Regions from separate parts of the Janthinobacterium rivuli genome, predicted to be linked through region 1. Evidence: predicted binding sites of a transcription regulator. Region 1 holds the regulator's gene; the other holds the start of a gene.
The links. The regulator FNR, encoded in region 1, switches genes on or off when oxygen is low (the NO sensors DNR and NnrR bind a similar motif). The targets are predictions, from matches to a motif close to TTGATNNNNATCAA.

Region 1 (5,532 bases):
CGCCAACAATGTTGTCGGATTACGCGGCGTGCCACCGCTAATCCGACCTACCTTTTTAATCTTTTAGCCTCGACAACCAATCCCCCGCCGCCGCCAGCACCAGTTCCAGCTCCAGCGCCGTGTGCGCCAGCAGCGCCGGCACCTCATCAAAGCGTCCCGCATCGATGGCTTCCTCGGTGGCGAACGCGGCGCGGATCAGGCGTTTCGTGCCCAGGGTGCCGACGGAGCCGCGCACGCTGTGCAGGATGCGCGCCACGTCGCTGTGGCGGCCAGCCTGCAACGCGGTTTCGGCGTCGCGCACGGGCGTCATGCCCTTGTTCAGCGCGTCTTCGACCATGCGCCGCAGCACGCCGCGCCCCTTCGCGTCGCGCCCCATCACGCGCATCAGCGGCGCCATGGAAAACACTTCCTCATCGGCAACTGTCACCGGCTCGGCCGTCTGCACTGGCGGGCGCTTGGGCAGGTGGCGCAGGATGACTTCCATCATCTCTTCCACCACGACGGGCTTGGCGATGAAATCGCTGATGCCGGCCGTCATGCAACGCTCGCGCTCGGACGCCAGCACGCCGGCCGTCATGGCGATCACGGGCAGGCCCAAGCGCAGTTCCGTGCGGATGATGTGGGTGGCGCTGAAACCGTCCATGACGGGCATCTGCATGTCCATCAGCACGATGTCGTAGCGCAGCGCTTCCGTGCGCAGCCGTTCCACGGCTTGCAAGCCGTCGCCCACCACGTCCAGGGTGGCGCCCATGTGTTCGAGGATGCCGCGCGCCACGGCCTGGTTCAAATGATTGTCTTCCACCAGCAGGAAATGCACGCCGGCCAGTTCCGTGCCCAGCGGCTGGTGCAGGATGCGCTGTTCGCCGCCGTCGTCCTTGGCAATCAGCGCCTGGTGCAGGGCGTCGAACAGGCTCGATCCCGTGATCGGCTTCATCAGCACGACGTCGGCCTCGGCCGCGCTGGAGATTTCCTCCAGGTGGTTGCGGGCGAAGGCGTTGACCATCACCACGATGGGCTGGCGCTGGCCGCTGGCCGCCTGGCGGATGGCCTTGGCCGTGGCCAGACCGTCCATGACGGGCATGTGCCAGTCGGCCAGCACCACGTCGTACGGTTGCTGCTGGGCCAGGCGTTCGCGGTACAGTTCGATGGCGGCAAAGCCGGAGTCCACTTCGTCGGCCAGCCAGCCCCACGCCTCGATCAGCTTGACGATCAGTTCGCGCGTGGTGCGGTTGTCGTCGGCCACCAGCAGGCGCAGCTGTCCCAGCGCCGGCGTGCGCCGCGTTTCCGCCGGCTGCGCCAGCATCTCGAAGGGCACGCTAAACCAGAAGCGGCTGCCCTTGCCTTCGCTGCTGGCGACGGCGATGTCGCCGCCCATCATGTGGATCAGCTGCTTGCTGATGGCCAGGCCCAGGCCCGTGCCGCCGAAGCGCCGCGTGATGCTCTGGTCGCCCTGCGAAAACGCGGCGAACAGCTGCTGTTGCTGCAGTTCCGTCATGCCGATGCCCGTGTCGCGCACTTCGAAGCGCAGCCAGGCGCGGCCGCTCTCTCTCTCGGCCAGGCTGACGGCCACCACCACTTCGCCGCTCTCGGTAAATTTGATGGCGTTGCCGGCCAGGTTGACGAGGATTTGCTGCAGGCGCTGGGCGTCGCCCACCAGGCGCCGCGGCACGTCGGGTTCGACGGCGATGGCCAGTTCCAGTTCCTTTTCGCCCGCATTCATCGTCATCGTCGTGGCCAGGGTATTCATGACTTCGTCGAGGTCGAATTCGACGGGCGACAATTCCATGCGGCGCGCCTCGATCTTCGAATAGTCGAGCACGTCGTTGAGGATGCCCAGCAGCGACTGGCCCGCCACTCTGACCATGGTCAGATACTTGCGCTGTTCCGTGTCGAGTCTGGTATTGCCCAGCAAATACACCATGCCCAGCACGGCATTGAGGGGCGTGCGGATTTCATGGCTCATGTTGGCCACGAAATCGCTCTTCGCGCGGTTGGCCGCCTCGGCCCGGTCGCGTTCCTGCTCCAGCTCCGCCGCGCGCGCTTCGAGTTCCTGCTGCAGGCGGTCGCGTTCGCTCATCAGGCCGTTGAACGCTTCCGTCAGTTCGCCGATCTCGTCGCGCTGCTGCACCGGCACGGGGGTGAAACGGCTGCCGCTGGTGCGCAGGGCCAGCAGGGTGTCGCGCAGGCGCACCAGCGGCGACAGCAGGCGCACGGTGACCCAGCCCAGAACAAAGGCGGCCAGCAGCGAGGCAAGGATGCTCCACAGCACCAGCCGGTACAGCACGCCATCGAATGGTTCGAAGGCATCGTCGACGGGCAGCGAGCTGGCCAGCAGCCAGTTCACCGATTTCAGGCGCTTGAAGCTGTTGACGGCCGTGATGCCGCGGCTGTTGGTGCTGACCATGCTGCCTTCGCCATCTTCCTTCAGCAGCTGGGTCGTCGTCAGATTGGCGTTCGGCTGGCGCGGCTGCAGCAAACGGCTGGTATCGGGGTGCAGCACGTAGCGCGGCACGGCGCCGCGCGTGAGGATGAAGTAATAGCCGCTCTTGCCGACCTTTTCCGAGCGCAAACGCCCCAGCAGATTGTCCTTGTACAGGCGCAGCACGCCGATCACCACGCCGGCCACCTGGCCATCGGCGGTGAGCACGGGCGCCACCATCTGCACGATGGGCATGCCGCTCGACTTGCCCAGCATCGGTTCGGTGATCATGGGCTGGCGCGTGCGCAGGACGGTCTGGAAATACTCGCGCTCGGCAACATTGATGCCGGCGCGCCCCGGCACTTCCGGCATGTCGGCCACGACGGCGCCTTGCGCGTCGAGCACCAGCACGTCGTCGAACAGCACCAGCATCGAGCGGCGCGAATAGTATTCGCGCAATTGGGCGGGCCGGGCGATCAGTTCCGGCGGCTGCTGCCGGGCCGTCAGGGTGACGATCTGCAGCAGCATGCCCAGCTTGTCGTCGAGCTCGGCAGCGGTGCGGCTGATCAGGGATGACTGCTGGCTCAGCAGTACTCGGGTGAAGTCGTCGCGCATGTGCTGCACCTGGATCATGGTGACCAGCGCGATCATGGCGATCGAGGTCAGGCTGGTGGCCAGCGCGACTTTTGCTTTGATGCCGAGAGGCTTCATGATTTCCTTTTCAGTACCGGACGGCACAGGCGGCAAGTAATGCTGTCAGGAATTTTCCTATCAATACCCCAGCTTGGCAAGCGGCGCCGCGCAAATTGCCCTCCCCGCATGGGCTTTTGACGATGTTGCCATATAATTAAAGTCGGAACGTCGTTTATTCAGCGAAATTGCCGTGAAATTGGCACACGGCAACCCTGTATGCAGTAAACTTGTTGTTGCATTTTCTAAAAGGTACCGACATGACTGAAGCGCTACTCACTCCAACCTTGCCTACAGTGAACGTGGAAGCGTTGCGTGCGCGATGCTCGACCTGCAGCATGCATCAATTGTGCCTGCCGATGGGCCTCGATATGGGCGACATGGACAGGCTGGACCAGATCATCGGCCGCCGCCGCAAGATCGTGCGCGGCGCCTCGCTGTTCCGCATCGGCGACTCGTTCCAGAACCTGTACGCGATCCGCCTGGGGCACTTCAAGACGTACCAGATCAATCCCGGTGGCGAAGAGCAGGTGACGGGCTTTCAGATGGCCGGCGAACTGCTGGGCATGGACGCCATCAGCGCCGACCGCCACCACTGTAATGCGGTGGCGCTGGAAGACAGCGAAGTGTGTGAAATCCCGTTTTCCAGCCTGGAACAATTGCTGGGCAATATGCCGACCCTGCTGCGCCATTTCCACCGCATGATGAGTCAGGAAATCACGCGCGAGCAAAGCGTCATGCTATTGCTGGGCAATATGCAGGCGACGCAGCGTTTTGCCGCCTTCATCGTCAACCTGGCGTCGCGCTATGAAGCGCGCGGCTATTCGAGCAGCAAATTCCAGCTGCGCATGTCGCGCGAGGAAATCGGCAACTACCTGGGCCTGACCATCGAAAGCGTCAGCCGCCTGCTGTCGAAGTTCAAGAAGGAAGGCTGGCTGCGCGTCTCGAACCGAGAAATTGAAATCTTGCAGCCGGCAAAATTGAAGGCCATCACGGCCGGTACCGACGTCTGCAAATAAGGCCTACAGCTCTTCATCGGCGTGCAGCGCGATGCTGCGTTGCAGCGGCCAGGTCCAGATGCCGGACAGGCGCCACTCGCGTTTGTCGTTTTCCACCAGCACTTGCCAGCGGCTGCGCTCGAGCATCGGCAGCGCCACCGAGAAATTGCCGGCCGCATCGGGCCGCACCAGCAGCTTGATGTCCTTTTCCGGCAGGGTCGCATGCGCCAGGTGCAGCTGCAGCGGACCCTGGTAAGCTTTGCCGAAGCTGTGCACGGAACCACTGAGGCGCGCTGACGCCACGTCGTAGGACAAGCTGGTAGCCATCGCCAGGTCGCTGGCGATCGTGTCGCGCTTCAAATCCTGGTTGATCGCCTTGCCCTGCTTGTAATAGTCGCCCACCACCAGCGCATCGGGCTGCGTAAACGCGATATAGCCCATGAAGCTGCCGACGACCACGGACAGGCCGGGACCGATCATCAGCAGCCATGGCCAGCGATGCTTGTACCACGGTGCAACGGGAGGCTGCAGTTTCAGACTGTCGGACATGGTATTTCTCCTGTGTAAACGGCCAGTCCCCATGCGGGAACCGGCCTTCCTGCTTTAACGCGGCACGATGAATACCGCGCTTTCGCGCACATGCAGCGAGGGGTTGTCCAGCGATTGCAATTCGATCGCAATCTTGTTCGAACCCTTCTCGCCGACGCCGTGCGGCACGCGCAGGCGGATCGGCCAGCCCAGCGTTTCCGTCGGCTGCAAGGTCACTTCTTCACGCGTCAGCAAGGTCAGGCCCGGCAAGCCGGAAGCGCTGATCTTGAAATGCTGGCTTTGCTCGGACGTGTTCATGATCTGCAGGCGGTAGACGTTTTCGATCATGCCGTCTTCCACTTCGCGTCCCATCGAACCGCGGTCGCGGATCACGTCCATTTTCAGGGGCGTGCGCAGGGCCAGCGAGGTACATACGGCGATGATGATCAGGGCCAGGATGGAAGTGTAGATCAGGACGCGTGGGCGCATGGCGCGCTGGCGTATCTGCTTCGAATTGAAGTTGTTTTCCATCGCATGGTCGGTGCTGTAGCGTATCAGGCCACGCGGCCGCTCGACCTTGTCCATCACGCTGTTGCAGGCATCGACGCAGGCGGCGCAGCCGATGCATTCATACTGCAGGCCGTTGCGGATATCGATGCCGGTCGGACACACCTGCACGCACAGGGTGCAATCGATGCAGTCGCCCAGCTTGTCGTTGTTGCCAGCCTTCTTGCTCATGGCGCCGCGTGGTTCGCCGCGCTTGGCATCGTAGGTGATGATCAAGGTGTCCTGGTCGAACATGGCGCTCTGAAAGCGCGCGTAGGGGCACATGTATTTGCACACCTGCTCGCGCAGCCAGCCCGCGTTGCCGTAGGTTGCCAGGCTGTAGAACAAGAC
Region 2 (5,532 bases), 700 kb from region 1:
TGCCGCGAGCCTGGCCATGGCGCGGGCGTGCTGATCCGCGCCATCGAACCTTTGGAGGGCCTCGACATCATGCGCGAGCGGCGCGGCGTCGACGATGCGCGGCTGCTGTGCTCGGGGCCGGGCAAGGTGTGCCAGGCGCTCGGTGTCACGCACATGCACAACCGGCTGGCGCTCGATGCGCCGCCGTTCATGCTGTTGCCCCGCGAACAAGAGGTGACGGTGCAGGCGGGTTTGCGCATCGGCATTTCCAAGGCGGTGGACACGCCGTGGCGTTTCGTGCTGGCCGGCTCGCGCTATCTCAGCAAACCGATGCGCGCGCCAGCCGCCTAGCTGCGGCGGCGCTGCGGCGCCGTGTTTGTGCCGGGCAAGGCGGACTTGCCGCGCAGCGGGCTGTGCAGTGCGCGCCTGTCCTGCTGCGTACTCGCCGGATGCTGGAATGCTTCTTCTTCGGTGTGACCGCTCGGCGCGGCGGGGCGCTGGTCCAGGGTGAAGACGCTGACTGCCGCCGACAATTTGACGGCCTGGTCCTGCAAACTGGCTGCCGCTGCCGCCGCCTGCTCCACCAGGGCCGCATTTTGCTGGGTGACATCATCCATTTGCGTGACGGCCTGATTCACTTCCGTGATGCCGGACGCCTGCTCCGCGCTGGCTTGTTTCACGCGCTGGATGATTTCATTGACTTGCTGCACCGAGGCCACGATGGCGCCCATGCTGTCGCCCGCTTGCTGCACGGCCACGCTGCCGCCATCGATGGTGGTGACCGAGGTGGCGATCAGGGTCTTGATTTCCTTGGCCGCCTGCGCCGAACGCTGCGCCAGGGTGCGCACTTCGGACGCCACCACGGCAAAGCCGCGGCCTTGCTCGCCTGCGCGCGCCGCTTCCACCGCCGCGTTTAGCGCGAGGATATTGGTCTGGAAGGAAATACCATCGATCACGCCGATAATATCCACGATCTGGCGCGAATTGGCACGTATTGTCGCCATCGTCGTCACCGCCTGCTGCATCGACTCCCCTCCTTGCACGGCCAGGGTGGATGCTTGCCCGGCCAGCTCGCAGGCCAGCTGGGCGTTGTCGGCGTTGTCATTGACGGCTTGCGTCAGCGCTTCCATGGCGCTCGATGTTTCCTCCAGCGAACTGGCCTGCATTTCCGTGCGCGCCGATAAATCCAGGTTGCCGGTGGCAATTTCGTGCGAGGCCGTGTCGATTGATTGCACGGCGTCCATGATGGTGCGCAAGGTCTGGTTCAGGTGGGCGATGGTCTGGTCCAGCACGCGCGAGGTGGCGGCGATTTCGTCATTGCCCTGCTTGGGCGCGCCGGCCGTCAGCTTGCCCGCCGCCAGGTCTTGCACGGCGTCGGCGATGCCGCGGATTTCCACCAGCATGGCGCGCCGCACCAGCATGGTCACGACGATGGAAACGAGGATGGACAGCAGCACCGTCAGCAGCAGGCTCCAGCCCAGGGTGCGAAACTCGGCGCTGGCCGTCGCATGGGCCTGGCTGCTGAGGGTGGTTTCCAGGGCCGACAGTTGCGCCAGCTGCGTATTGAACTGGCCGAATTGGGTTTCCGCCTTGAGCATGGAATTGGTGGCGATCGATTGATCCATCTGCGCCATTTCCATGGTTTCCAGCACTGCCTTGCGATAGCCGGCCAGCGCTGCGATGGCCGCATCGACCAAAGTGCGCTCGGCGCCCGTGGCCGTGGCGCGCAGCGAAGTCAACTGGGTGCCGATGGCCGCGTGGCGCACCTTGATCTGTTGTTCAAGTGCATCGAGGCGGGCCTTGGCGAAGCTGCCATTGGTCCACGACAGCAACTGGTACATATTGCCATGCACCTGCCTGGCTTCGCCGAGTACATCGGCGGCCGCCTTCAAATGCGTGATGCGCACCCGCACCATGTTTTCCAGCGAGGCATTTTGCCGCACCATGCCATACCATGCGCCGGTCGAGCTGAGTATCAGCAACAGCAAGACCAGTATGGGCGCCAGCAATAATTTTGGTCCGATGCGTAATTGATTGAGCATGCTTGACTCCTGGCTATGGCTGTTCACACCGCAGGCGGCGCGCGGTGTGCATGCGCGCCGCCCCTGCCTTATTTTTTGTAGATGCCCGCTTCCAGCACCACATCGTTGACGCGCAGGATGTACGTGGTCTTCGGTTCGATCTTGCCGCTGGTGGGATTCTTGTACTGGTAGTCGACCCAGCCCTTGCCTTGTTTTTGCGCCAGTTCAATGATTTCACGGCGATATTTCTTGCCATTCGCATCGGGCACATCCGTCAAATCCTTGCCCACGATGGAAGGATTGATGGGGTGGGCCAGCACGATGCCCGTCTTGATGTCGCGCATGTCCACGTATAGCGAGCCCTGCACGAAGTCCGGGTCTTTCGCCGTGATTTTCTTCATCATTTCTTCCTTGCCATGCGCCTTCATGAAGGCGGCGCCCCGTTCGGCCATGGCGATGGCGTCTTTTTCCGTTGGTTCGACGGCGGCACTGACGCTGCCGCCGGCAAATGCCAGGCACAGCAGGCTACCCGTGAATAAGCGTTTCATGAAAGCTCCTTGTGATATCGAGGGATATGTTGCCAAGTCGTAATTTACGTCGCCGACGCGTCCCTCAAATTGCGATGGAACAAACTAAGGTGTTGCTTGTAGGCAGCTTGCAACGTATCGACGGCTTGTTGATATGTAGCAATTTGGTTCCGAACGGCAAGAATTATGATGACTTTCACAGCATGCCGGGCGGGTCTGGCATGAGGGGGGAGAGGCTGGAATTGGACGATGTAGGGCTGATTTCATGCAAGTTATCGCTATTTACAGGCAAGGAGCTTATCGTGGCCGCACTCATTACCGAGCCGTTTTCACCCAAGTTCAAGCCGTACACGCGGCAAACCATTCAACAGGCGCGGCAGTGGGAATGGCTGCCGGAAGAGCAGCGTGTAGCCGTGCAAGTGGTGTCGCACGTCTTGCCGTTTCGCACTAATGAATATGTGCTCGATCAGCTGATCGACTGGAACAATATTCCTGACGACCCCATCTATCGCCTCGTCTTTCCCCACCGCGACATGCTGCCACCCGAGCAGTACGCGCACTTGCGCGACCTGGTGCTGGTCAAGCAGGACAAGGCTGCCATTGATGCCTATGTGCATGGCTTGCGCCTGGGCATGAATCCCCACCCAGCTGGCCAGATGACGCATAACGTGCCGAAGGTCAACGATGCGCCCGTGCGCGGCTTGCAGCATAAATATGCGCAGACGGTGCTGTTTTTTCCCAGCGCGGGCCAGACCTGCCACGCGTATTGCACCTTCTGCTTCCGCTGGCCCCAGTTCGTCGGCATGGACGACATGAAGTTCGATGCGCGCGAATCGCATGAGCTGGCCGCCTATCTGAAACTGCACCCGGAGGTGACGGACGTGCTGATCACGGGCGGCGACCCGATGATCATGAACACGCGGCAACTGGCCGCCTACCTGGAGCCGCTGCTGGCGCCGGGTCTGGAACACATCCAGAACATTCGCATCGGCACCAAGGCGGTGGCGTATTGGCCGCAGCGCTTCGTGTCCGACCGCGATGCGGACGACTTGATGCGCCTGTTCGAGCGCGTCGTCAAGGCGGGCAAGAACCTGGCCGTGATGGGCCATTACAGCCACGCCGTTGAGTTGCGCCAGGACATCGCCCAGCAAGCCGTGAAACGCATCGTCTCCACGGGCGCCACCTTGCGCATGCAGGGGCCGCTGATCCGCCACATCAATGAAGATCCGGCAAGCTGGGCCGAGTTGTGGCAGACGGGCACGCGCCTGGGGGCGATTCCGTATTACATGTTCGTCGAACGTGACACGGGGCCGCGCGGCTATTTCGAGTTGCCCTTGGCGAAGGCGCACGAGATTTTCCAGGCCGCCTACCAGATGGTGTCGGGCCTGTCGCGCACGGTGCGCGGACCGTCCATGAGTGCATTCCCTGGCAAGATCGTCATCGACGGCATAGTCACCATCAATGGCGAAAAACTGTTTGCCCTGCAATTTTTGCAGGCGCGCAATCCGGATTGGGTGCGGCGGCCGTTTTATGCGAAATTCGATGCGGAAGCGACGTGGATGGACGATCTGAAGCCGGCCTTTGGCCACGACAAGTTTTTCTTTGAAACGGATGAGCCTGTGCCGCACGTGCCGCATAAAGTCATCCGTCTGGCAAAGGCAGCCTGAGCATGCACGGCGCCGGCGCTTCTTCCCGCTCCGGCGTGGCCGTGTTTTGCCTCGTGTTCCTGCCGTTCGCGCTCGGGCATTATCTGTCTTGCCTGCTGCGCGGCGTGAATGCCGTGCTGACGGCCGAGTTGCTGGGCGCCATCGCCCTGACGCCAGCCCAGCTGGGCCTGCTGACCAGCGCTTTTTTTCTCGCCTTTGCGCTGGTGCAATTGCCGGTTGGCATGGCGCTGGATCGCTACGGCCCCCGCACGGTGCAACTGTGGCTGCTGGCGCTGGCAGCGCTGGGCGTGTGGCTGTTCAGCCGGGGCCACAGCTTTGCCGAGCTGATGTGGGCGCGCGCCTTGATGGGAGCGGGCCTGGGCGGCTGTTTCATGGCCGCCGTGAAAGCGATCTCGTGCGCCATCGCGCCAGCCCGCCTGCCGTCCGTGCATGGCTATCTGATCGCCGTGGGCGGACTGGGCGCGGCCACGGCTACCATGCCCGTCAAGCTGGCCCTGCACTATACGGACTGGCGCGGCGTCTTCCTGGGCCTGGCGCTGGCGGCGCTGGCCATCGGCTTGCTGATCCGCCTGCTGTCGCCGGCCATGCCCGCGCCTGCCGTAACCATGAGCAAGGTCAGCGTGTGGAGTGTCTATCGTGACCCTGCCTTTCGCCGCACCATCGCGCTGATCCTGCTGCCGCACACGGTGTTCTTTGGCGTGCAGGGTTTATGGATAGGCCGCTGGCTGGCCGATGTGGGCGGCTTGTCCGATGACAATGTGGCGTATCTGCTGTACCTGGGCATGGCGGCCGTCATCTTCGGCGCCATCGGCATGGGCATGCTGACGGAATGGGCCGGGCGGCGCGCGATTGAACCCATGCAAGTGGCGGGCGCCGGCATCGTCCTGTTTGTCGCAGTGCAAGTGGCGATGGCATGCAATGTGGTGCCCAGCCTGCCGTTGCTGTCCGTGCTGTTTACCTTGCTGGGCACGGTGACGGGCCTCGAATATGCGATCGTCGCGCAAAGCATGCCGGCCAGCTTGACGGGCAGGGCGGCCACCTGTCTCAATCTGCTCATTTTCACGGGCGCCTTCCTGGTACAGGCGGGCTTTGGCCTGATCCTCGGCTGCTGGCCCCTGAACAGCCAGCAGCAGTATCCGCCGCAGGCCTACCAGGTCGCGTTTGGCGTGCTGGCGGCCTTGCAACTGCCGGGACTTGCGATGTTTTTCATTCACCGCTGCAGCCGTGCCGGACCATCCGGTAAAATGGCAGCCTGCACAGCGGCAATGATCAACTCCAAGGAAGACTATGAAACTCGTTCGTTATGGACGTCCAGGCAAGGAAAAACCGGGCCTGATC

Region 2: a site for FNR is predicted at 2,677-2,690, ahead of P9875_RS26850 (KamA family radical SAM protein). Genes of this name have one in related genera too.

The regions. Positions count from the first base shown of each region.
Region 1 covers NZ_CP121464.1:289,505-295,036, reverse strand. Annotated here, with positions in the region: gene P9875_RS01235 (response regulator) at 56-3,130, opposite strand; gene fnr (fumarate/nitrate reduction transcriptional regulator Fnr) at 3,370-4,128, shown strand; gene P9875_RS01225 (FixH family protein) at 4,132-4,656, opposite strand; gene ccoG (cytochrome c oxidase accessory protein CcoG) at 4,711-5,532, opposite strand, start outside.
Region 2 covers NZ_CP121464.1:5,917,758-5,923,289, reverse strand. Annotated here, with positions in the region: gene P9875_RS26865 (DNA-3-methyladenine glycosylase) at 1-330, shown strand, start outside; gene P9875_RS26860 (methyl-accepting chemotaxis protein) at 327-2,021, opposite strand; gene P9875_RS26855 (cache domain-containing protein) at 2,090-2,548, opposite strand; gene P9875_RS26850 (KamA family radical SAM protein) at 2,830-4,194, shown strand; gene P9875_RS26845 (MFS transporter) at 4,197-5,532, shown strand, end outside; gene P9875_RS26840 (fumarylacetoacetate hydrolase family protein) at 5,482-5,532, shown strand, end outside.